DNA from 3 places in the Bradyrhizobium sp. F1.4.3 genome. Region 1 is predicted to be linked to each of the others. Evidence: predicted binding sites of a transcription regulator. Region 1 holds the regulator's gene; each other region holds the start of a gene.
The links. The regulator HrcA, encoded in region 1, represses chaperone genes, less so after heat shock. The targets are predictions, from matches to a motif close to GTTAGCACTCNCNNNNNGNGAGTGCTAAC.
Positions count from the first base shown of each region.

Region 2: ABIB73_RS17380 (co-chaperone GroES) is a predicted target of HrcA. The motif match lies at 4,841-4,869, and genes of this name have one in related genera.
Region 3: ABIB73_RS30275 (co-chaperone GroES) is a predicted target of HrcA. The motif match lies at 3,556-3,584, and genes of this name have one in related genera.

Region 1 covers NZ_JBEPRN010000003.1:333,483-340,821, reverse strand. The annotation lists gene hemW (radical SAM family heme chaperone HemW) at 1-342, opposite strand, end outside; gene rdgB (RdgB/HAM1 family non-canonical purine NTP pyrophosphatase) at 329-964, opposite strand; gene rph (ribonuclease PH) at 976-1,689, opposite strand; gene hrcA (heat-inducible transcriptional repressor HrcA) at 1,851-2,939, shown strand; gene grpE (nucleotide exchange factor GrpE) at 3,037-3,654, shown strand; gene pncA (bifunctional nicotinamidase/pyrazinamidase) at 3,810-4,532, opposite strand; gene ABIB73_RS13605 (hypothetical protein) at 4,637-5,578, opposite strand; gene dnaK (molecular chaperone DnaK) at 5,963-7,339, shown strand, end outside.
Region 2 covers NZ_JBEPRN010000005.1:187,584-194,922, reverse strand. The annotation lists gene ABIB73_RS17410 (LysR substrate-binding domain-containing protein) at 1-400, shown strand, start outside; gene ABIB73_RS17405 (bestrophin-like domain) at 579-1,328, opposite strand; gene ABIB73_RS17400 (TAXI family TRAP transporter solute-binding subunit) at 1,394-2,716, opposite strand; gene ABIB73_RS17395 (hypothetical protein) at 2,850-3,098, opposite strand; gene ABIB73_RS17390 (cupin domain-containing protein) at 3,544-4,083, opposite strand; gene ABIB73_RS17385 (usg protein) at 4,246-4,533, opposite strand; gene ABIB73_RS17380 (co-chaperone GroES) at 4,912-5,226, shown strand; gene groL (chaperonin GroEL) at 5,272-6,912, shown strand; gene lepB (signal peptidase I) at 7,048-7,339, opposite strand, start outside.
Region 3 covers NZ_JBEPRN010000016.1:108,896-116,234, forward strand. The annotation lists gene ABIB73_RS30265 (hypothetical protein) at 27-1,238, opposite strand; gene groL (chaperonin GroEL) at 1,382-3,013, opposite strand; gene ABIB73_RS30275 (co-chaperone GroES) at 3,164-3,460, opposite strand; gene ABIB73_RS30280 (hypothetical protein) at 3,779-4,300, shown strand; gene ABIB73_RS30285 (protein phosphatase CheZ) at 4,488-5,273, opposite strand; gene ABIB73_RS30290 (L,D-transpeptidase) at 5,588-6,388, shown strand; gene ABIB73_RS30295 (caspase family protein) at 6,398-7,339, opposite strand, start outside.

The DNA of each region.
Region 1 (7,339 bases):
ATAGCCAGCGAAGCGCGTGGCTTCGACGCTGGTCGGGTTCGCCTCGAGCGTGACTTCGACGTCGTTGGCGACTTTCCAGTGCTTGCCGATCGCATCGAGCACCGCGCCGACGGTTGCGGGCTGCATCAGCGACGGCGTGCCGCCACCGAGGAAGATCGAGGTGACCTCGCGGCCGGGCGCGCGCCGTGCGGTCGTCTCGATCTCGCGTGCGAACGCCGAGGCAAAACGCGCCTCGTCGATCGCGGCATGGCGGACATGGCTGTTGAAGTCGCAATAGGGGCACTTCGACAGGCAGAACGGCCAATGCACATAGACGCCGAAAGCTTCGTTAGCGCGGCTCAAGGCAGATCTCCGCCAGTTTCACGAAAGCGCGGGCGCGATGCGACAGGCCAAGGCCGAGCGGCGGCAGGCCGTGCTTCTCGATGCTGGTCATCTCGCCGAAGGTGCGGTCGTGTCCGTCCGGCAAAAACATCGGATCGTAGCCGAAGCCGGCTGTGCCGCGCGGCGGCCAGATCAGCGTGCCGTCGACGCGCGCTTCGACCTCTTCGAGATGATCGTCGGGCCAGGCGACGCAGAGCGCGGAGACGAAATGCGCCGTGCGCTTGTCGGGCGTGGTTGCGCCGCGCTCCTGCAACAGGCGTTCGATCTGCGCCATCGCCGCGGCAAAATCCTTGTTCGGGCCGGCCCAGCGCGCGCTGTAGATGCCGGGCGCGCCGTCGAGCGCGTCGACCACGATCCCGGAATCATCGGCGAAAGCGGGAAGCTTGGTCGCCTGCGCCGCCGCGACCGCCTTGATCGCGGCGTTGCTGCGGAAATCGGTGCCGGTTTCTTCCGGCTCGGGCAGGCCGAGCTCGCCGGCCGACACCGCCTCGATGCCGTAAGGCGCGAGCAACTCCTTCATCTCGGCGAGCTTGCCGGGATTGTGGGTTGCAATGACGAGCTTTCCGGTGATTCGGCGGTGCATGGGCTTATTGACTACGCCACTGCCAGTTTCTGCAAGTCCACGAGACGCGCGACGCCCTTGCGGGCCAGCGCCATCAGCGCCAGGAACTCGGCTTCCGTGAACGGCTCGCGTTCCGCGGTGCCCTGCACCTCGATGATGCGGCCATCGCCGGTCATGACGAAATTGGCGTCGGTGTCGGCTTCCGAATCCTCGGCATAGTCGAGATCCAGCACCGGTGTGCCCTGATAGATGCCGCAGGAAATCGCCGCGACGTTGTCGCGCATCACGTTGGCCTTGATCATGTTGCGCGCCTTCATCCAGCTGATGCAATCGGCGAGCGCGACCCAGGCGCCGGTGATCGAGGCCGTGCGGGTGCCGCCGTCGGCCTGGATCACGTCGCAATCGACGGTGATCTGGCGCTCGCCGAGCGCTTCGAGATCGACGATGGTGCGCAGCGAGCGGCCGATCAGGCGCTGGATTTCCACGGTACGGCCGCTCTGCTTTCCGGCCGAGGCTTCGCGGCGGGTGCGTTCCAGCGTGGCGCGCGGCAGCATGCCGTATTCGGCGGTGACCCAGCCGCGGCCCTGGCCCTTCAGCCACGGCGGCAGGCGCTCTTCCAGAGTGGCGGTGACCAGCACATGGGTGTCGCCGAATTTCACCAGGCAGGAGCCTTCCGCATATTTGACGACGCCGCGCTCCAGCGTCACGGGGCGCAATTCGTCGGGCGCACGGCGGCTTGGCCGCATGGGAAATCCTCCAAAACTCACGGGAATAGGCTGTTCGCGGTGCTTGTAGGTGGGGTGAGGGTGAGCGGCAAGGCCTTTCAGCCCCCAGGCAACCGCAAAACCCCGCTTGTCAGGGAGCTCCTGGATGGACAAGTTATGAGCATCTGAAGGAGTTGACGTCCGTGGCCCATCACGATCCGATCCATCTGATCGCGCCGCGCGCAGGCCTCGCTCAGCTCAACGAGCGTTCCCGCGACATCTTTCGTCAAATTGTCGAAAGCTATCTCGCCACCGGCGAGCCGGTCGGCTCACGGAACATTTCGCGGCTGATCGCCATGCCGCTGTCGCCGGCTTCGGTCCGCAATGTCATGGCCGATCTGGAACAGCTCGGCCTGATCTATGCCCCGCATACCTCCGCTGGCCGGCTGCCGACGGAACTCGGGCTGCGCTTCTTCGTCGACGCGTTGATGCAGGTCGGCGACCTCAACGAGGCCGAGCGGCAGTCGATCCAGAGCCAGCTCACCTCCGTCGGTCAGGCGCAATCGGTCGAGGCGGCACTGGACCAAGCTCTGACACGGCTGTCGGGCCTGACCCGGGCTGCCGCGGTCGTGCTGACGCCGAAATCCAATGCGCGGCTGAAACACATCGAATTCGTCCGCCTGGAACCGGAGAAGGCGCTGGTGATCCTGGTCGGCGAGGATGGCCAGGTCGAAAACCGCGTGCTGGCGCTGCCGCTCGGAGTTCCCTCCTCCGCGCTCACCGAAGCCGGCAACTTCCTCAATGCCCGGATCCGCGGCCGCACACTGGCCGAGGCCCGGCTCGAGCTGGAAACCGCGCTCGGAGAGGCCCGCGCCGAGCTCGATCAGCTGACCCAGAAGGTGATTTCGGCTGGCATCGCAAGCTGGTCCGGCGGCGAGAGCGAGGACCGCCAGCTCATCGTTCGCGGCCACGCCAATCTGCTCGAAGACCTGCATGCGCTGGAGGATCTGGAACGGGTGCGTCTCCTGTTCGACGACCTCGAGACCAAGCGCGGCGTGATCGACCTGCTCGGCCGGGCCGAGACCGCGGAGGGCGTGCGAATCTTCATCGGAAGCGAGAACAAGCTGTTCTCTTTGTCCGGCTCCTCCACCATCATCTCGCCCTATCGGGATGCGGCCGGCCACATCGTAGGCGTTTTGGGCGTCATCGGCCCGACACGGCTGAATTATGCCCGCGTGATCCCGACCGTGGACTACGCTGCCCGCATCGTCAGCCGCCTCCTGGGCGGCTGACCGGCGTTTCGGCCGATCACGGGCGCTTGATTTTCGGCGTCCGAAGCACGATATCCGGGCGAGAAAAATCCCTGAGACGAGTTTGAAAAGAGAGCCGATGACCGATCGAGACCGGCAACCCGAAGACACGGCCGCTGCGACCGACGAGCCCGTGGTGTCGAAGCCCTACATCATGCCCGACGATCCCGAGCCCGGCTCGGTCGAATTGTTGCAGAAGGAAGCTGCCGAGGCGCGCGACCGCATGCTGCGGACGCTGGCCGAGATGGAGAACCTGCGCAAGCGCACCGCCAAGGAGGTCGCTGACTCCAAGCTCTACGGCGTTACCGGCTTTGCCCGTGACGTGCTCGACATCGCCGACAATCTCCAGCGCGCGCTCGATGCGGTGCCGGCCGAGGCGCGTGCCGCGGCCGATCCCGGCCTGACCTCGCTGATCGAGGGCGTCGAGCTCACCGAGCGTTCGCTGCTCAATGCGCTGGAAAAGCACGGCGTGAAGAAGTTCGATCCGCAGGGCCAGAAATTCGATCCGAACTTCCAGCAGGCGATGTTCGAAGTGCCCGATCCGTCGGTGCCGTCGGGCACCGTGGTGCAGGTCATGCAAGCCGGCTACACCATCGGCGAGCGCGTGCTGCGTCCCGCGCTCGTCGGCGTCGCCAAGGGCGGCCCGAAGGCCGCGCCGGCGGCCAACAGCAACGAGTCGAACGGCGCGGCGAACTGATCCTCATGGTGAGGAGGCGCGAAGCGCCATCTAGCGATGCTTTGCATCGCCGCGAGAACCATGCAGGCCCGGCTCTGGCAGCTCGGCCTTCATCCTTCGAGACGCGCGCGAAGGGCGCGCTCCTCAGGATGAGGGTTTGGCGGCGTAAGCCGCGCTTACGCGCTCACCGCGATATCCGCAGACTGGATCCGCTTCACGCCCGCCTTGGCCATATCGGCCCAGGCTTTTGCCAGCGAGCCCTGCGTGTCGATGCCGCGGCAGGCGTCCTCGACGACATAGACCTCAAAACCCGCCTTGCGCGCGTCGAGCGCGGTCCAGGCGACGCAGAAGTCCGTCGCGAGCCCTGCGACGAAGACGCGCTTGATCTTGCGCGCCTTGAGATAGCCGGCGAGGCCGGTGGAAGTCTTGCCGTCGGCTTCGAGGAAAGCCGAATAGCTGTCGACGTCCTTGTGAAAACCCTTGCGGATGATGAGCTCGGCCTGCGGGATCGAGAGGTCCTTCGAGAGCGAGGCGCCGTCGGTGCCCTGTACGCAATGGTCGGGCCACAGCACCTGCTTGCCGTAGGGCAGGTCGATGGTCTCGAACGGCTTCTTGCCGGAATGCACCGATGCGAACGAGACATGGCCCGGCGTGTGCCAGTCCTGCGTCATCACCACGTTCGAGAACGCCTTGGCCATCTTGTTGATGACGGGCACCACCTGCTCGCCTTCCTTCACCGCGAGGCTGCCGCCCGGAAGAAAGCAGTTTTGCACGTCGATCACGAGCAGCACGGATGCATCATCCGGCTTGATCGAGGCCGCCGCAAAGAGTGCGCTTGGTACGAGGCTCGCGAGCGCCGTCGTCCCCAGAGCTGCCAAGACTTGTCGCCGATCCAGCATCGTTCGCCTCCCTCCAGGATGATCCAACGGGAGGAAAGCCTAGTTCCGTTCGTGTACGAACAGAAGCCCGAAAATGCAGCCGGATCTGGTGAGTGCCTGGGCTGCTAACCCTTGGGCTGGATCCCGTCGCGCACGGCGCGGAAGCGGTTGAAGGCGGTTGTCCACTGGTCGCGCGGAGCGCTGGCAATAATGCGCAGCGAGGCGCCGCCGGTGCTGAAGCGGATCCACTGCACCACCGTCACTGCGGTCTTGTCCTTGCCGCTGACGCCGTCGATCCGGGTCTCGAAACCCTGCTGGCCATTGATGCGGATCGGCTCGGACATGGTGACGCGCGACTCGCGCACGCCGGGGATCTGGAGCGCCGCCTCCTGGGCGAAGCGGGCACGGTCGTCGGCCTGCTGCGGGGTCGCGCCGATCAGGCCGAGGATCATGAACGGCTTCGACTCATAGCCTGTGCTCTCATCGCCGTCGGCCAGGATGATGCTGCTGCCCGGCGCCAGCGTGCGGATGTCCTTGAAGTTGGCAAGATCGGTGATCTTGAACGGCATCAGCGCGATCTGCTCTTCGGCCGCGACCTGCTTGCGGATGACGGTGCTCGCAAACATCTGCCGCACCGCCTCGTCGGTGTAGATCTTGGTCGCATTCTCCGGGATCTGCACGGCGACATAGCCGGAGAAGCCGGCGCCCGGCACGATCATCGAATAGCGTTTTACCGGGGTATCGCCGGCCTTGCCGCTTTCAGTGGTGAAATAGGCAAGGCCCGCGGGGGTCTCGATCTTGTCCGGCTTGACGCCGTTGGCTCCGGCCGGATTGGAATTGAAGGCGCTCGCGACCTCGCCATAGGCAGCCGGCGGCAGCTCGGTGATCAGCACCTTGACGGTGCCGTCCTCGCTCTCGAAGCCCGGAAAAGTCTTGGCCGTGCCGAGTCCGATCAACGGCGCCATGCCGAGGCGCAGCCCGGGCGGGAAAACGGCGTCGGCCGCACAGGCCGGAAATGCTGTGGCGACGAGGAGCGCGAGCGCGGCGAGGGGGCGAATGAGCTTCATGGGCACTCTACTTGGTTCACATTGAGGCCGTTCGATGGTCGGTCATCGGGCCCCTTTGTCGCGTGAGGCAGCCTCGGGCGGCAGTCCGGCCGGTCCGCCTTTTAGCGGGTTTGGCCTCGCTGCAACAGGGCGGTGGCCGGGGGCCGTCAGAGGACCAGACCTGTTAATAATTCCTCACCTGCAAGGGCGGCGAAGCCCGGATATGTTCTTCCAAAACCCAATGTTTTCACGGCTGAAACTTGCGTTCGGTCCTTGCGGGCCCCTCCCCCCCTCCTATATGAGCGTCAACCATCGCAATATCGCGAATGTTTGATCTTAGGGGGTTTCGGTTCGGGTGCCTTCTGGGCCCAGCCAACCTGCCGCAAAAACAAGGATATCAGGACCATGGGAAAGGTCATTGGGATCGACCTCGGCACCACGAATTCGTGCGTCGCCGTAATGGACGGCAAGAACGCCAAAGTCATCGAGAATTCCGAAGGCATGCGCACGACGCCTTCGATCGTCGCCGTCACGGACGACGGTGAGCGCCTCGTCGGCCAGCCCGCCAAGCGCCAGGCCGTTACCAATCCCGAGCGCACCTTCTTCGCAGTGAAGCGCCTCATCGGCCGCCGCTACGACGACCCGATGGTCGAGAAGGACAAGAAGCTCGTTCCGTACAAGATCGTGAAGGCTTCCAACGGCGACGCCTGGGTCGAGGCCGACGGTCAGACCTACTCGCCCTCGCAGGTCTCGGCGTTCATCTTGCAGAAGATGAAGGAGACCGCGGAAGCCCATCTCGGCCAGAAGGTCGACCAGGCCGTCATCACCGTTCCCGCCTACTTCAACGACGCCCAGCGCCAGGCGACCAAGGACGCCGGCAAGATCGCTGGCCTTGAAGTGCTGCGCATCATCAACGAGCCGACCGCGGCCGCGCTCGCCTATGGCCTCGACAAGACCAAGACCGGCACGATCGCCGTGTACGACCTCGGCGGCGGCACGTTCGATATCTCCATTCTCGAAATCGGCGACGGCGTGTTCGAGGTGAAGTCGACCAACGGCGACACCTTCCTCGGCGGTGAAGACTTTGACATGCGCCTCGTGGGTTATCTGGCCGACGAGTTCCAGAAGGAGCAGGGCATCAACCTGCGCAACGACAAGCTCGCGTTGCAGCGCCTGAAGGAAGCCGCTGAAAAGGCCAAGATCGAGCTGTCGTCGACGACGCAGACCGAGATCAACCTGCCCTTCATCACCGCGGACCAGACCGGGCCGAAGCATCTGACGATGAAGCTCACCCGCGCCAAGTTCGAAGCGCTGGTCGACGACCTCGTCCAGAAGACCGTCGAGCCCTGCCGCAAGGCACTGAAGGACGCGGGTCTCACCGCGGCCGAGATCGGCGAAGTGGTACTGGTCGGCGGCATGTCGCGCATGCCGAAGGTCCAGGAAGTTGTGAAGCAGCTGTTCGGCAAGGAGCCGCACAAGGGCGTCAATCCGGACGAAGTCGTGGCGATCGGCGCCGCGATCCAGGCCGGCGTGCTCCAGGGCGACGTCAAGGACGTGCTGCTGCTCGACGTGACCCCGCTGTCGCTGGGCATCGAGACGCTGGGCGGTGTGTTCACCCGCATCATCGACCGCAACACCACGATTCCGACCAAGAAGAGCCAGGTGTTCTCGACCGCAGAGGACAGCCAGAACGCGGTCACCATCCGCGTCTTCCAGGGCGAGCGTGAAATGGCGGCCGACAACAAGATGCTTGGCCAGTTCGACCTGATGGGCATTCCGCCG
Region 2 (7,339 bases), on a different contig from region 1:
GCCGAAGGGGCATCGTCTTGCGCAGAAGAAGACGCTGCGTCCTGCCGATTTCGCCGATGAGGCCTTCATCTCCTTCGCCACGGGGAGTCCGCTCTACGATCGCATCGATACGATCTTCGCGCAGGCCGGCGTCACACGCCGCATTGTTGCCGAGACCGATCTGGGCGCATCGGTCTGTGCCCTGGTCGCGGCGGGCCTCGGCGTCAGCATCATCAACCCGATTGCCGCGCATGACGAAAGCTCTGGCGCGGCTCTGATCACGCGCCCCTTCAACCCTGCTGTCCCCGTTACGATCGCACTGCTCTATCCACCTTATGCCGCGCGCGGCCGGTTGATCGATGCCTTTAGCGAATATGCACGGAAGGTCATGAGCGAGGAATTGGGCTATCTTGAGCGGTAGTCGGCCGGTCCAGGAATGCCGTGAGATCGCCGCGAGGAGATCAACGCTCGGGCTGAAGTCGATTGTGTCGGGGCCCGCTGACGACGTGTTTGATGGGGGCGATCGTGGGGGTGTTGAGTTAGGACGTGTACTCAAATCCGATCAGCCCGCGAACGCATGCGATGTCCGCTATGCCCTCTTAGGGACCAAGCGGCGTGAGGGCGTTGCGCAGCGGCTCGCTGGAAATTTGCATCAAACCCGCAAATGGCTGACCGAGTTCCAGGACCAGGTAGATCGCCCCGGCAGCCGACAGTGCAAAAATGAACAGCGAGCCGAAAACGGTTGCGCCGGGTCTGGCAAACAAGCCGAAGCTTCCAAAGATGATGGTGAGCCAGAAAATCAGCACCACGAGGAACGGCATGGGGATTGAGTTATTCGTCTGTGCGAACAGCAGCAGGCGGGTTTGCGCAATCTCGGTGGCGATCTGTATGGCCCTGGCTTGCAGGGAGCGCTGGGAATCGTTCTGCGGCGAAAGCTGCTGAAGCTTCGCAAAGAATGCGTCGCTTGCGGCGCTCGCCTCGAAGGGGTTGGTCTTGGTAACCTCCGAACTTTTCTCGCGCCACATTCGATCGGCCAGAATGACGATGCTGCGCCGTAACAGGTTGCGTGAGTTGTTCGTCTCCGGTCCATACTGCGCCAGTAGATTGTCGAGCAGGACAACATTGCTCGTCATCTGCGTGACTTGGGTGCTCTGCGTGTCGTAGGAGCCCTTCGCCGAGGCGATCAGCAAGCCGAGGACAAGCGCGGCTATCGTCCCGATGAGGCCCGTGCCCAGCCTGACCACATCCTTGTCATCTGTGCTCAGACGATGTCCGGGAAGGAACATACCGAGCAGAGCGCCGACTGACATGCATATGAACGTGATGCACGATAACGCGATTGCATTCATGATTCACCCGTGTCGCGAGGCAGCGCCCGTCTCTCTGTTGGACATCCAGTTTAGCGGTGTGTCGCCTAGGCTGCGGAGGCAACTGGGGGTCTCTTAGCGATCAATGTGCGTCGGTCGTGAATCAAGCTCTCCAGCCGGTGGGCTGCCACGTTCAGTGTGGCATCATCCACCGCGCTCTCGTCTCCGGCAGCGGATTTGGCACGTTCCGCCGTTAGAATGCCGTCGATTTCTTCTTCGATATCCGACAGCTCGGCCTCGGCTTCGACTTTCCGGATCCGGCGCGCCAGGGCATAGAGAGAATCCAGCGGTCCTTCGGACGCGCGGTTGCCGATGCCCAGAAATTTCCACGCCGCCGCAAGCATGGTCAAAGCGCCGCCCAGCACCATCGGCGCCAAATAGATCCAGTTGCCGTACTCATCCATGAAGCTCTGCGTGGTGCTGTTATAGACGGCTGCCGCTCCAGGGTGCAGCGGAAGGTAGGCATCCTGGTCGGTGCTGGGCGCGGTAATCTGCGCGAAAATCGGCTGCTCGCGCAGAAGATCCCTGCGCACGCGCATAATCGCCTGCGTGAGGCGGGTTACGAGATCAGTGCCAAGCTTCATCTGCGCAACCAGGTATAGCGAGGTCCTCAAGGTTGTCAGATCGTCTTCCGGGACCGGCGGCGATCCCCGCAGCGTACCCTTCGGGACGTCGAAACTTTCAAAGGCACGTTCGGCATCTGCAATTGCGGCCGCGGACTCGATGGGGATCAGCACCGGCACCTTTTTATGGTCGAGCTGAAAAAATCCGCGGACGAGCGAGAGGTATTTTTCGGCGAGCGGGATCGTGACAAGCAGGACACTGACCTGTTTTGACTGAATGGCTTGCCGGACATCCGTCAAAGCGAGGTTCTTGAACGCAACTTTTGCGCTCGCCAGATCATATTCCTTGGTCAACGCGTCGACAATTTTGGCGTTCGCCACTCCGCCGACCACGCCGACCGTGCGTCCCTTCAGGTTGCTCATGCTATCGATGGACGATCCCGGCGGCGCGATGATCAGTACGACCATATGGCTGACGACGACAACGGCCTGCGCCTGCGACAAGTCACCGACATCGCCGCGAACCACGGCGAGATCGACCTTACCCGCGGAGAAGGCGTTAGCGGCCTCAAGCGCAGTGCCGCTGTCCACGACCTTGAGCCGCACCGGCGCATTCGTCGAAACGAGCTCGTCTGCTATTGCGGACATTGCCTTGGCGGCCTCGCCGTCGACCGAGCCGACCGCCACGGTCAGCGTTACCGGGCGAGTGTAGTACCGATAACCAATGAGACCTGCGCCTGCCGCAAAGACGACGACGCCGATAAGCAGAAAAAAACGAAGCCAGACGGGCAATTTTGTCGACATCATGCGCGTCACTCCAGCTCATTAGCTCTTCCGGTCCAAAGCTACGGCGGCGTCTATACAGGCCTCAAAAAACTCTGAACGTTGTTGTTACTCGCGTGGCACTCTCGTTTGGCGCGTCTTCATCTCGACGGTGCCATCAGGACACCGCGCAGATCGCTCGTGCCTTTCGGCTGGCGACTTCCGCGGGACAGCGCGGCAAGATCAGCTGTACCGCGATGAAATACGTCTTTTCACTTAGCACCGTGAAGCGCGAGTAATGAACCGTGCCAATCAAATCATTGGCTCGGAACAGCTCCGGCATCAGGGCAGGAAGCTCATCTGCCAGCAGCTTTGCGTCTGTCGAGAATTTCAGTGGAAAGCTAAGAGTAAAGTGGTTTTGATTCATCTGCACAACCCCTGGCGATTCCCGCAAGCATGCTGCGACCCATTTTCATGGCGGAGAACTCCCGTTGAGAGCTGTGCCTTGGAAAAGATAAGGTCTCGCAATCTCACAAAGATGGTCGCCTTGAGCGAGCGAACCTTGACTCAGATCAAACGTACAGGTTGGACAAGGTCGGGACGATTTGACGGTAGAGGGAAAATTTATGAGGTCCGGCAGAGGAATGTCCGGTCCGGGTCAAACGGCGAAATGGCCGGAGTGGCTGCTCGAGCCTGCTTCACACCTAGAAGCGGACATCTCACTTTGGACATCTCACTTTTATGAGTCCGCGCCCTAGCTAGTGCGCTCTGGCCGGGCTTGTCCGGCCATCCACGTTCTTCCCTGGGGCCAAGAGGTGGATGCCCGGGACAAGCCTGCGCATGACGAGTGAGACCGTGCCTCCGTCGGAGGCCTACGCCTTCAACTCCACCGTCTTGAACTCCGCCGGCAAGATCACCTCCAGCAGTTCGACGTCGTCCGAATAGTCCAGGATCATGTGCTTGATCTTCGGCGGCTGGGTCCAGGCACTGCCTTCCTTCATCAAGGTCTCGCCCTCTCCGTCCATGTAGGTCTTCACCCAGCCCTTGAGCACATAGACCATCTGGAATTCAACGTCGTGGAAATGCAGCTTTGACACCTCGTCCGGATTGCAGGGGCCTTGCAGCCGGATCACGTGCGCTTGCGCGAGGCCGTGGCTTGCGGCGGCAATGCCGAGATCGCGGTATTTGGCGTAGGCGCGCAAGCCGTCGGCCTTGAAGTCTTCCTCGCGATGATGGCTGATCGCGATGCGCTGCTTCGGTCGTGCGGGTTTCTTGACGGATGATTTTGCCGGTGTCGCGCGTGCTTTCGACTTCACCGCCTTGCGCGCGGATGATCGCGTAGCCGCCTTGGCTCCGCTTCGCTTCTTCACGGCGGCTTGCGTTGCGCTGCGCGATTTCACCTTCTTGGCCATGGGGGCCTCCCTTGTTGTTATGGGCGGAGGCTAGCACAGAATGCGAAATCGGAGGGTGCGCAAAGCGAAGCGTGCCCACCATTGCCAAATGAGATCGTGAGCGATGGTGGGCACGGCGCGCAAGAGCGCGCCTTTGCCCACCCTACGAGTCCGCGGCTGGTCTCAATGCAGCCGGAACACGCCATCCACGGCGCGCAGCTCGGCCGGCTTGATCAGCTTCGAATGCGCCACTGTCACCGAGAACAGGGGACCGTCGAGCTTCTGCTGCCAGAACGCCAGGAAATCCGTCAGCGCCGGGAATTTCGGAAACATGTCGTAGTCCTGCCAGACGTAGGTCTGAAGCAGCGAGCGATGATCCGGCATCCGATAGAGAATTTGCGCCGTCGTCAGCCCGTAACCGAGCACCTGTTTCCGGAAGTCGTCGGAAACAACCCCAACCCGCGAGACCATGCCAACCTCCTTTGCAGGAGCGCATATTCAAGGGGTGGCTTTCCGGTACGCCTCTACGAGCCACCCGGTGGAGATGCGCTCACATGAGAGAAATGTGACGCAAACTGACAATCCATCTCAAGCCCAAAAGTTTAACAAGTTGTTGAAATTCAATGCGTTAGCAGCAGAGGCGGCACCGTGCTAATACGGGCCCGCCAACCGGTTAACGATGGTAAAGAATTCTGGCAGACAGGCCTTCTGAGTGCCGATTTTTCTGCTAGAAGCCCTTGCTCCCGCAAAAATCCTGGCCTATCTCAGCTGTGCCCGCATTGGCACTCGCGGGCATCGATTGCTAACACCCTCAAAACATCAATCCGAGCAAAAGCTTAGGAGGACTGCATGAAATTCCGTCCGCTTCACGACCGCGTCGTGGTCAAGCGCATCGACGCAGAAGAGAAGACCGCTGGCGGCATCATCATTCCCGACACCGTCAAGGAAAAGCCCTCCCAGGGCGAAATCGTCGCTGTCGGCCCCGGTGGCCGCGACGAAGCCGGCAAGCTGATCCCGATTGACCTGAAGGTCGGCGACCGCGTGCTGTTCGGCAAGTGGTCCGGCACCGAGGTCAAGATCGACAATGAAGACCTGCTGATCATGAAGGAAAGCGACGTCATGGGCGTCCTCGACGTCCCCGCTTCCAAGAAGAAGGCGGCCTAAGAGCCCCCTTCTCCCCACCAGCTAAACACCTAAGGAAAAATCCAGATGTCAGCTAAAGAAGTCAAATTCGGCGTAGATGCGCGCGACAAGATGCTGCGCGGCGTCGACATTCTCGCCAACGCGGTGAAGGTCACGCTCGGCCCCAAGGGTCGCAACGTCGTCCTCGACAAGTCGTTCGGCGCCCCCCGCATCACCAAGGACGGCGTCACCGTCGCCAAGGAGATCGAGCTCGACGACAAGTTCGAGAACATGGGCGCGCAGATGGTGCGCGAAGTCGCTTCCAAGTCCGCCGACGCGGCCGGCGACGGCACCACCACTGCGACCGTGCTCGCGGCTGCGATCGTTCGTGAAGGCGCCAAGTCGGTTGCCGCCGGCATGAACCCGATGGACCTGAAGCGTGGTATCGACCTGGCCGTGGAAGCCGTGGTCGCCGACCTCGTCAAGAACTCCAAGAAGGTCACCTCGAACGACGAGATCGCCCAGGTCGGCACCATCTCGGCCAACGGCGATGCCGAAATCGGCAAGTTCCTCTCCGACGCCATGAAGAAGGTCGGCAACGAGGGTGTCATCACCGTCGAGGAAGCCAAGTCGCTCGAGACCGAGCTCGACGTCGTCGAGGGCATGCAGTTCGACCGCGGCTACATCTCGCCCTACTTCGTCACCAACGCCGACAAGATGCGCGTTGAGATGGACGACGCCTACATCCTCATCAACGAGAAGAAGCTCTCCTCGCTGAACGAGCTGCTGCCGCTGCTCGAGGCCGTGGTGCAGACCGGCAAGCCGCTGGTCATCGTCGCCGAGGACGTCGAGGGCGAAGCCCTTGCCACCCTCGTCGTGAACCGCCTCCGTGGCGGCCTGAAGGTCGCGGCCGTCAAGGCTCCGGGCTTCGGCGATCGCCGCAAGGCCATGCTGCAGGACATCGCGATCCTGACCGGCGGCCAGGCGATCTCGGAAGATCTCGGCATCAAGCTCGAGAACGTCACGCTCAACATGCTCGGTCGCGCCAAGAAGGTGATGATCGACAAGGAGAACACCACGATCGTCAACGGCGCCGGCAAGAAGGCCGACATCGAGGCGCGCGTGGCCCAGATCAAGGCGCAGATCGAGGAAACCACCTCGGACTACGACCGTGAGAAGCTCCAGGAGCGTCTTGCCAAGCTCGCGGGCGGCGTCGCGGTGATCCGCGTCGGCGGCGCGACCGAGGTCGAGGTGAAGGAGCGCAAGGATCGCGTTGATGACGCGATGCATGCGACCCGCGCGGCGGTCGAGGAAGGCATCGTCCCGGGCGGCGGCGTCGCCCTGCTCCGTGCTTCCGAGCAGCTCAAGGGCCTGCGCACCAAGAACGACGACCAGAAGACCGGCGTCGAGATCGTGCGCAAGGCGCTCTCGGCTCCCGCTCGCCAGATCGCGATCAACGCCGGTGAAGACGGCTCGGTGATCGTCGGCAAGATCCTGGAGAACAAGACGTACGCCTACGGCTTCGACTCCCAGACCGGCGAGTACGTCAACCTGGTCACCAAGGGCATCATCGACCCGACCAAGGTGGTGCGCACCGCGATCCAGAACGCAGCCTCGGTTGCGGCGCTGCTGATCACCACGGAAGCCATGGTCGCCGAGCTGCCCAAGAAGGGCGGCGCTGGCCCCGCGATGCCTCCGGGCGGCGGCATGGGCGGCATGGACTTCTAAGTCCAGCCGTTCAGGCACACCACAGAATGCGAAACCCCGGCAGCGATGCCGGGGTTTTTGTTTTTGGGACGTCTCTCTCCGCTCGTCATTCCGGGGCTCGCGCCAAGAGGCGCGCCCCGGAATGACGGGAGCGCCTCACCACACCTTCCCCAGTCGCTCAAAGCGCGGCTCGCCGTTGGCGTTGAGCGACCAGAAGATGCGTGTCGCGCGGCCGACGAGATTGTCCATCGGCACAAACCCCATCGCACTCATCGCGCGGCTGTCGGTCGAGTTGTCGCGGTTGTCGCCGAGCACGAAGAAATGGCCCGGCGGCACCGTGTAGACATTGGTGTTGTCGTAATAGCCGTTGTCGATGCAATCGTAGGTCAAATAGCTCGCGCCGTTCGGCAGCGTCTCGCGCCAGCGCTTGACCTTCGCACCGGCCTCC
Region 3 (7,339 bases), on a different contig from region 1:
CTGCGTCCGGGGCACGAGAACTCAGCCTATTTCCACACCGATTTGTCGGCGTCCCAGCGCTGGCCCTTCAGCTCCCTGGCGAGCGCCTCGACCGCGCCGTTGTCGTCGGGCTGGTCGCTTTCCTCGTCGGCAGCCGCGTCGTCCGACACGCTGAGCTTCGCGCCGATGCTCTCGTCGGCCGTGGTGGTTGAGGGGCTGCCGATCCACAGCATCAGCCGGTCGGTCGCCCCCGGCTTGTCTGATGAGACGAGGCCCGCGACCTCGATCGTGTCGGTGAGTTCGAGCGCCGGGAAATCCTGGTTCGGACGTTTCAAGACGAGCTTGAGCTTGCCGGTGGCTGGGCTGAAGCTCTGGGACACCGGCTTTGCCGCGAGCGTTTTGCCCAGCACGCCCGCAACTGCGGTAGCGAGCTTGTCGCGGTTGATCTTGTCGCCGTCGCGCCAGTCGGCGGCGGGGATGCGGATGGTGCGGTCCATCTCGGTTATCCCTGCGGTCCAGCCCGCTGCGGTGACGCCCGGCATCGCCTTGAACTTCGCGAGCAGCGCAGCTGCGCGCTCCGGATCGACCGACATGTTGATGGTCTGCTCGCCAGCACGCAGCGCGTCGCAGCCGACGTTAAGGCTCGCCAGCGTCACCTCGATGTCCTGGCCTTTGAGGCTCTTCAGGAAGTCGGTCGCAGTATCCAGCTTGACCTTCACCGCGATCGCCTCCGGCGAGACGTCGGTAAAATCCTTGGGCTGCGGCGTGATGCCGTCGTCGGTGGTCTGGTTGTCCAGAAATTCCTTCTCGCTGAGATCGGCATTGTCGGGCGAGGTCACCTCGGTCACGGCCTGGCCGATGCCGATCTGGCCGCGGAATTCGAAGGTGTCTCCGGTCGGCTTGCGCGCGAGCTTGACGGTGACCGGCGCCTTCTCGCCGAGGCTCTGCGTCGTACCGGTCAGCGTCTGCCCCGAGACCTGGAGGTTGACGACGAAGCGATCCTTGCGGTCGGAATTCTTTGAAACAGGGTAGCAGACGTCGAGCACGGCCGCCGTCACAATCTTGCCGCTCCGCGTCTCCTTGAGGATCACGTCGGCATTGCCGTCCATCAGCCCGTCGATCGAGGTGAAATAGCGCGTCTCCACGCCGCCGGGGGCCGTGGCTTTCGGCGACAGCTTCATCTGGGCGGATGCGACTTCGGGCGAGACGGCAAGCAGAGCCGCCAAAAGAATTGTCGGGCAAACCAGAAGCGCGCGCATCGACGAAATCCTCGAGAAAACAGAATCGGCCGCCACCGTAGTTGGTTTTGACCACCGGTTGAATTGGAAAGCACAAACCATGGTCGGCAAAAAAGAAGGCCGCCCGGAGGCGGCCTTCGCAACATTGCAATGGAACGGACGGCTTAGAAGCCGCCCATGCCGCCGCCGGCCGGCATTGCAGGCGGGGCTTCCTTCTTCGGTGTTTCGGCGACCATGGCCTCGGTGGTCACCAGCAGGCCGGCGATCGAGGAGGCGTCCTGGAGCGCGGTACGGACCACCTTGGCCGGATCGATGATGCCCTTCTCGACCATGTCGACATAGTTCTCGTTCTGGGCGTCGAAGCCGAAGGTCTCGGACTTGTTCTCCAGGATCTTGCCGACGACGATGGAGCCTTCGAGGCCCGCGTTCTCGGAGATCTGGCGCACCGGGGCTTCCAGCGCCTTCAGCACGATGTTGATGCCGGCCTGGACGTCGGCATTGGCGTTGGTGAGACGGCCGACCGCCCTCTTGGCGCGGAGCAGCGCAACGCCGCCGCCGGGGACGATGCCTTCCTGCACCGCGGCGCGGGTGGCGTTGAGCGCGTCCTCGACGCGGTCCTTCTTCTCCTTGACCTCGATCTCGGTCGCGCCGCCGACGCGGATCACCGCGACGCCGCCGGCGAGCTTGGCGAGGCGCTCCTGGAGCTTCTCGCGGTCGTAGTCCGAGGTGGTCTCCTCGATCTGCGCCTTGATCTGGCCGACGCGGGCCTCGATGTCGGGCTTCTTGCCGGCGCCCTTGACGATCGTGGTGTTCTCCTTGTCGATCACCACCTTGCCCGCGCGTCCCAGCATCTTCACCGTGACGTTCTCGAGCTTGATGCCGAGCTCTTCCGAGATCAGCTGGCCGCCGGTGAGGATCGCGAGGTCCTCCAGCATGGCCTTGCGGCGATCACCGAAGCCCGGCGCCTTGACGGCGGCGACCTTGAGGCCGCCACGGAGACGGTTGACGACCAGGGTGGCCAGCGCCTCGCCCTCGACGTCCTCGGCGATGATGACGAGCGGCTTGCCCGACTGCACCACGGCTTCCAGCACCGGCAGCATGGCCTGAAGGCCGGAGAGCTTCTTCTCGTGCAGGAGGACGTAGGCGTCCTCGAGCTCGGCGGTCATCTTCTCGGCGTTGGTGACGAAGTAGGGCGACAGATAGCCGCGGTCGAACTTCATGCCCTCGACGATGTCGACCTCGGTGTCGAGCGACTTGTTCTCCTCGACGGTGATGACGCCCTCGTTGCCAACCTTCTGCATCGCCTGCGCGATCATCTTGCCGATGGCGGTGTCGCCGTTGGCCGAGATGGTGCCGACCTGGGCGACCTCGGAGGAGGACGCGACCGGCTTGGCGCGCTTCTCGATGTCCTTGACGACTGCTGCAACGGCGATGTCGATGCCGCGCTTGAGGTCCATCGGATTCATGCCGGCCGCAACCGCCTTGGCGCCTTCGCGCACGATGGCCTGGGCCAGCACGGTCGCGGTGGTGGTGCCGTCGCCGGCGAGGTCGTTGGTCTTGGAGGCGACCTCACGCACCATCTGGGCGCCCATGTTCTCGAACTTGTCCTCGAGCTCGATCTCCTTGGCGACGGTGACGCCGTCCTTGGTGATGCGGGGCGCGCCGAACGACTTCTCGATGAGGACGTTACGGCCCTTCGGGCCGAGCGTCACCTTGACCGCGTTGGCGAGAATGTCGACGCCGCGCAGCATGCGTTCGCGCGCGTCTCCGGAAAACTTGACGTCCTTGGCAGCCATGTTCAGCAATCCCTCGTGTTTCGTGATGTGTCTTGTTTGGTTTGATCGTCGCATCAAGTCCGGGATCCGTGGGTCGAACCCGGCGGAATGATGGATGCCCGGATCTGATGATCCGGGCATGGCATTCAGCGGCCGTTCAGGCGTCTGGCCTTAGGCCATCACGCCCATGATGTCCGACTCCTTCATGATCAGGAGCTCGTCGTTGTCGATCTTGACTTCGGTGCCCGACCATTTGCCGAACAGCACGCGGTCGCCGACCTTGAGGTCGATCGGGATCAGCTTGCCTGCCTCGTCGCGGCCGCCGGGGCCGACGGCGACGACTTCGCCCTGGGACGGCTTTTCCTTGGCGGTGTCGGGAATGATGATGCCGCCCTTGGTCTTTGCCTCGGCATCGATACGTTTGACCACGACACGGTCATGCAGCGGACGAAATTTGGACTTAGCCATGACGTTTCCCTTTGGAGGCTCGGTTTTCCGAAAGCAGCGGAAGTAGGTGAGGGCGGCGCTCCCGTCCATCCTCGTCCTGAGGATCGAACGGCGCGCTTAGCAATCGGTCTTTCCGAGTGCTAATAGTGCGCCGGGAATATGGCTTGGCCGCGATCCTGTCAAGCAAAGGTGGTTAAGCGATTGGTGAGGCGGATATAGGATGGTGGCATTGGAAACTCGTTCGGGGTACCGGCGTATATTAGGACGTCATTGCTCCGGCAGCGGTTTTGCGCTTGGCTGCGGCAGGGATGCGGCCATGGTCTTGTTCGGGGGAATGCCATGATCAGTTCAGCTCACACGCGCACGGTCGCCAATCTGGCGGCCGTCTCTTGCCTGGCGCTGCTGTTGGGTGCCTGCGGCGGTGGCATGAGCCTGCCGTCTTTCTCGTCATCCTCGCCGCCGCCCGAGGCCCAGCCCGGTGCCGGGCCGGAAATGCCGGCGAGCATCCGCGCCGACGAGATCGTCGGCCGCTGGGGTCTCGCCTCGTTCCAGAACCCGGCCGACCGCGCCCGCACCGAAGCCGCCGCACGGGCTCAGTGCAAGAATCCCTACGTGATCGGCGCCGGCACCGCCGGCGGCGTGGTCATGCATCTCGCCGACCAGGCGACGCCGCAGGAGCTGCGGCTGAAGGGCGCGCCAGGCGGCAAGAACTATATCGGCCCGGCTGGTCCGACGCCCGGCGAGCAGGACCGCGAGGTCGTCTCCTTCGACGGCCGCGTCATGATCACCCGCTTCGTCGATAAGGACGCCGCCACCCGTTACGGCAACATGGTCTACGTCCGCTGCGCGCCGCGGGCGTGATTTTCTCTCTTCCGTCATGCCCCGCGAAAGCGGGGTATCCAGCACGCCGCGGCTTCTCGGCTCAATTACTGCCGTCTCTGGAATACTGGATCGTCCGCTTTCGCGGACGATGACAAGGAGGGGATGGCCCCCAAAAACAAAAACGCCGGCTTGCGCCGGCGGTTTGCTTTTCCGTCTGCCCGTTCGCTCAGTCGAACAGGGCGTCGATGTCGTCCTGCGAGGCGTGGCCGACGTCGCCGGCGAGCTTCGGACCGTTGAGGAGTTTTTCGTCCTCGCCGCGGGTGTCGACCTGCGCCGGCACGTGGGCCTTGATCGCGTCGACGCCGCCCCAGATCTCCATCATCGCGTTGATGTGCTGCTCGATGAATTTCATCGTGCCCATGACCTTGCTGATGCGCTGGCCGGTCAGGTCCTGGAAGTTGCAGGCCTCGAAGATCGAGATGACGCGTTCCTGGATGTCGTCGGCGAGCCGTTTCTGCTGGTCGGCCGACTGCACCTTGGACATCGCGCTGGCCGCCTGGTCGATCGATTCGGCGGCTTCGAGAATCTGCTGGGTCGCCTGCTCGGTACCGCCAACCACAGCGCCGAGCTCGCCATTGACCTTGGCCATTTCGCCGCCGTCAAAGCTCTTGCCGTGCAGCGTCGCGATCTCGCGCTTGGTGCGGTCGATGGCGTCATGGATGAGGTCGAGCTCGACCTTCAGCTTCTCGCACTGCTCGATCTGCGCCCGATACGTCTCGAGCATGGTGCGTGCGTCGGAAAGCTCCTGGGCGGTGGAAGCGTCGATCGCCGCCATGGCTGCGCTGCCGGACAAGGGCGCCGGCGCAATGCCCTTCGCCATCTGTGCGCGGATCGCGCGCAGCTCCGCCATGATCTCGCTATGCATCGGCGCAGCCTCTTCAATCATTTCGGGGCTGGGCGTCTCGCCGACAATAGCCTCTTCGACACGAAAACGTTTGCGGTGAATAGCCATCAGGAACTCCCCCCACCTCACTCACGCGTCTTTTTAGGCAGAAGCGATTTAACACGAAGTTCACAGCAGGAACTGTTGTGCGGCAGCGCGGGACGGCGGTGAAAACCGGCGGTTAACCATGCGTTTGCGTTGTTCACCGAAAATAAACGCTGATCGCCAAATTGCCCCTCGCTTGACGACGTGGTGAATCCAAACGCCGTTTCCGTTTACCAAACGAAACGGCTTTTGCTCTTTATTGACCACGTCGAGGGCGCGGATCAGCCAGACGCGTTCGACGGCGAATGTAACTAGACGAAACAGTACAGAGTACGTCGATGTTCAAGAAAATGTCTGTCGCGCTGCTTGGCAGCGCTTGCACCTTCATTGCCGGCGCTAACAGCGCGAGCGCCTTCGACAATACCGTGCCGAACGATCCGCCCGCGGTGCTCTACCAGCCGCAGGTGCCACCGGCACCGGTGCGGGTCGCCTCGAATGCGAACATGGGCGGCGGTTTCATCGAGTTCCTGTTCGGCGATGGGCCCGGCCGTGGCCCGGCCTATGCGCGGCAGCAGCCGATGTATCAGCAGCAGCCGGCCTATAACGATCCCCGCCGCCTGCCGCCGATGGGCGAGCCGCAGATGCAGGGCGCAGGTCTCCAGCAGGAGGCGGTCGACCCGCGGCAGCGTCCGTTCGATCCGAAATTCGAGAAACAACTTGTTGATTATAGCGGCAAGGAAAGTGCCGGCACGATCGTGGTCGATTCCTCGAACAAGTTTCTCTATCTCGTCGAGGGTAACGGCCGGGCGATGCGTTATGGCATCGGCGTCGGACGCGACGGCTTCACCTGGTCCGGTGTCAAGTCGATCACGGCCAAGCGCGAATGGCCGGATTGGACGCCGCCCGCGGAAATGATCGCGCGCCGTCCCGATTTGCCACGGCACATGGAAGGCGGCCCGGAAAACCCGCTCGGCGCGCGCGCGATGTACCTGGGCTCGACGCTCTATCGCATCCACGGCTCCAACGAGCCCTGGACCATCGGCACCAACGTCTCTTCGGGCTGCATCCGCATGCGCAACGAGGACGTCATCGACCTCTATGGCCGCGTCAATGTCGGCACCAAGGTCGTGGTGATGTGATCCGGCTCGTCACTCGCAATAGGTCTTGCCGCTGAACGAGAAACACTTGCCGCCGCCGGCGCGCGGCGCCGGCGCGCTGCGTGGCGCGGCCGGCTCCTGCCGCGTCACGGTCTTCGGCTTCGGTGCGGGCTCCGGCCGTTTCCCGCAGGCACCGCTCGCATTGAGGACATAGCCGCTCGCGCAACCGATCTGGACGCAGCGATCGCCCTCAGTGCGCTGCCCCCTGGGGCAGACCAGCGGACAGATCCGATCGGTCTTGCTGCGCACGGAATCCAGTGCGTCGAGGCTCGCCAGTTTCACGTCGAAATGGGTGTCGGCGTTCTTGTTGAACAGCTCCAGCGCGTTGCGGGAGCCGTCATCCCATTTGCCGTCGACATTGCCGGGATTGCAGCCCACGCGCTTCAAATGAGCCTGGAGCAGGCGCGCGATATCGGCCGGGTCCATCATCGGCGCTGCGGCGGGAGCCGGCTCCAGAGCGGCCGGCTGGTTGGGCGTGAGTGCCGCCAGCTTCTCCGCCTTGTCCTTGGCCCGGGCTTTGGCATCGCGCTTGGCCTGTTCGACCTGAACCTGGGCATCGGCCGCCGCCTGGCGCCTGGCCGTGTCGACCTGGATCCGGGCCGCATCGGCCTGCTGCCGCGCCTGTTCGACCTGACGCCTGGCCTCGTCCAGCTCCTTCTTGGCCTGCTCCGCGATCTGTGCTCGCGCCTCGTCGAGATCGTGCTTGGCCTGTTCGGAGAGCTTCTGCTTGGCTTCCGCGGTCTGGCGCGCGCTCTGCTCCTCCAATTGCCTGCGGAAGTCGGCGGCTTTCTGCGCCGCCAGCTCCTCGGCCTGCCGCTTGGCGTCGTCCGCTTTGGCGCGGCTCTGCTGGGCCGCTTCGAGCTTGCTGGTCTGTCCGCGGGCGAGGTTGGCGAAGAAGCCAGCCTGGTGCTTGGCCATGAAGGAATCCCAGGC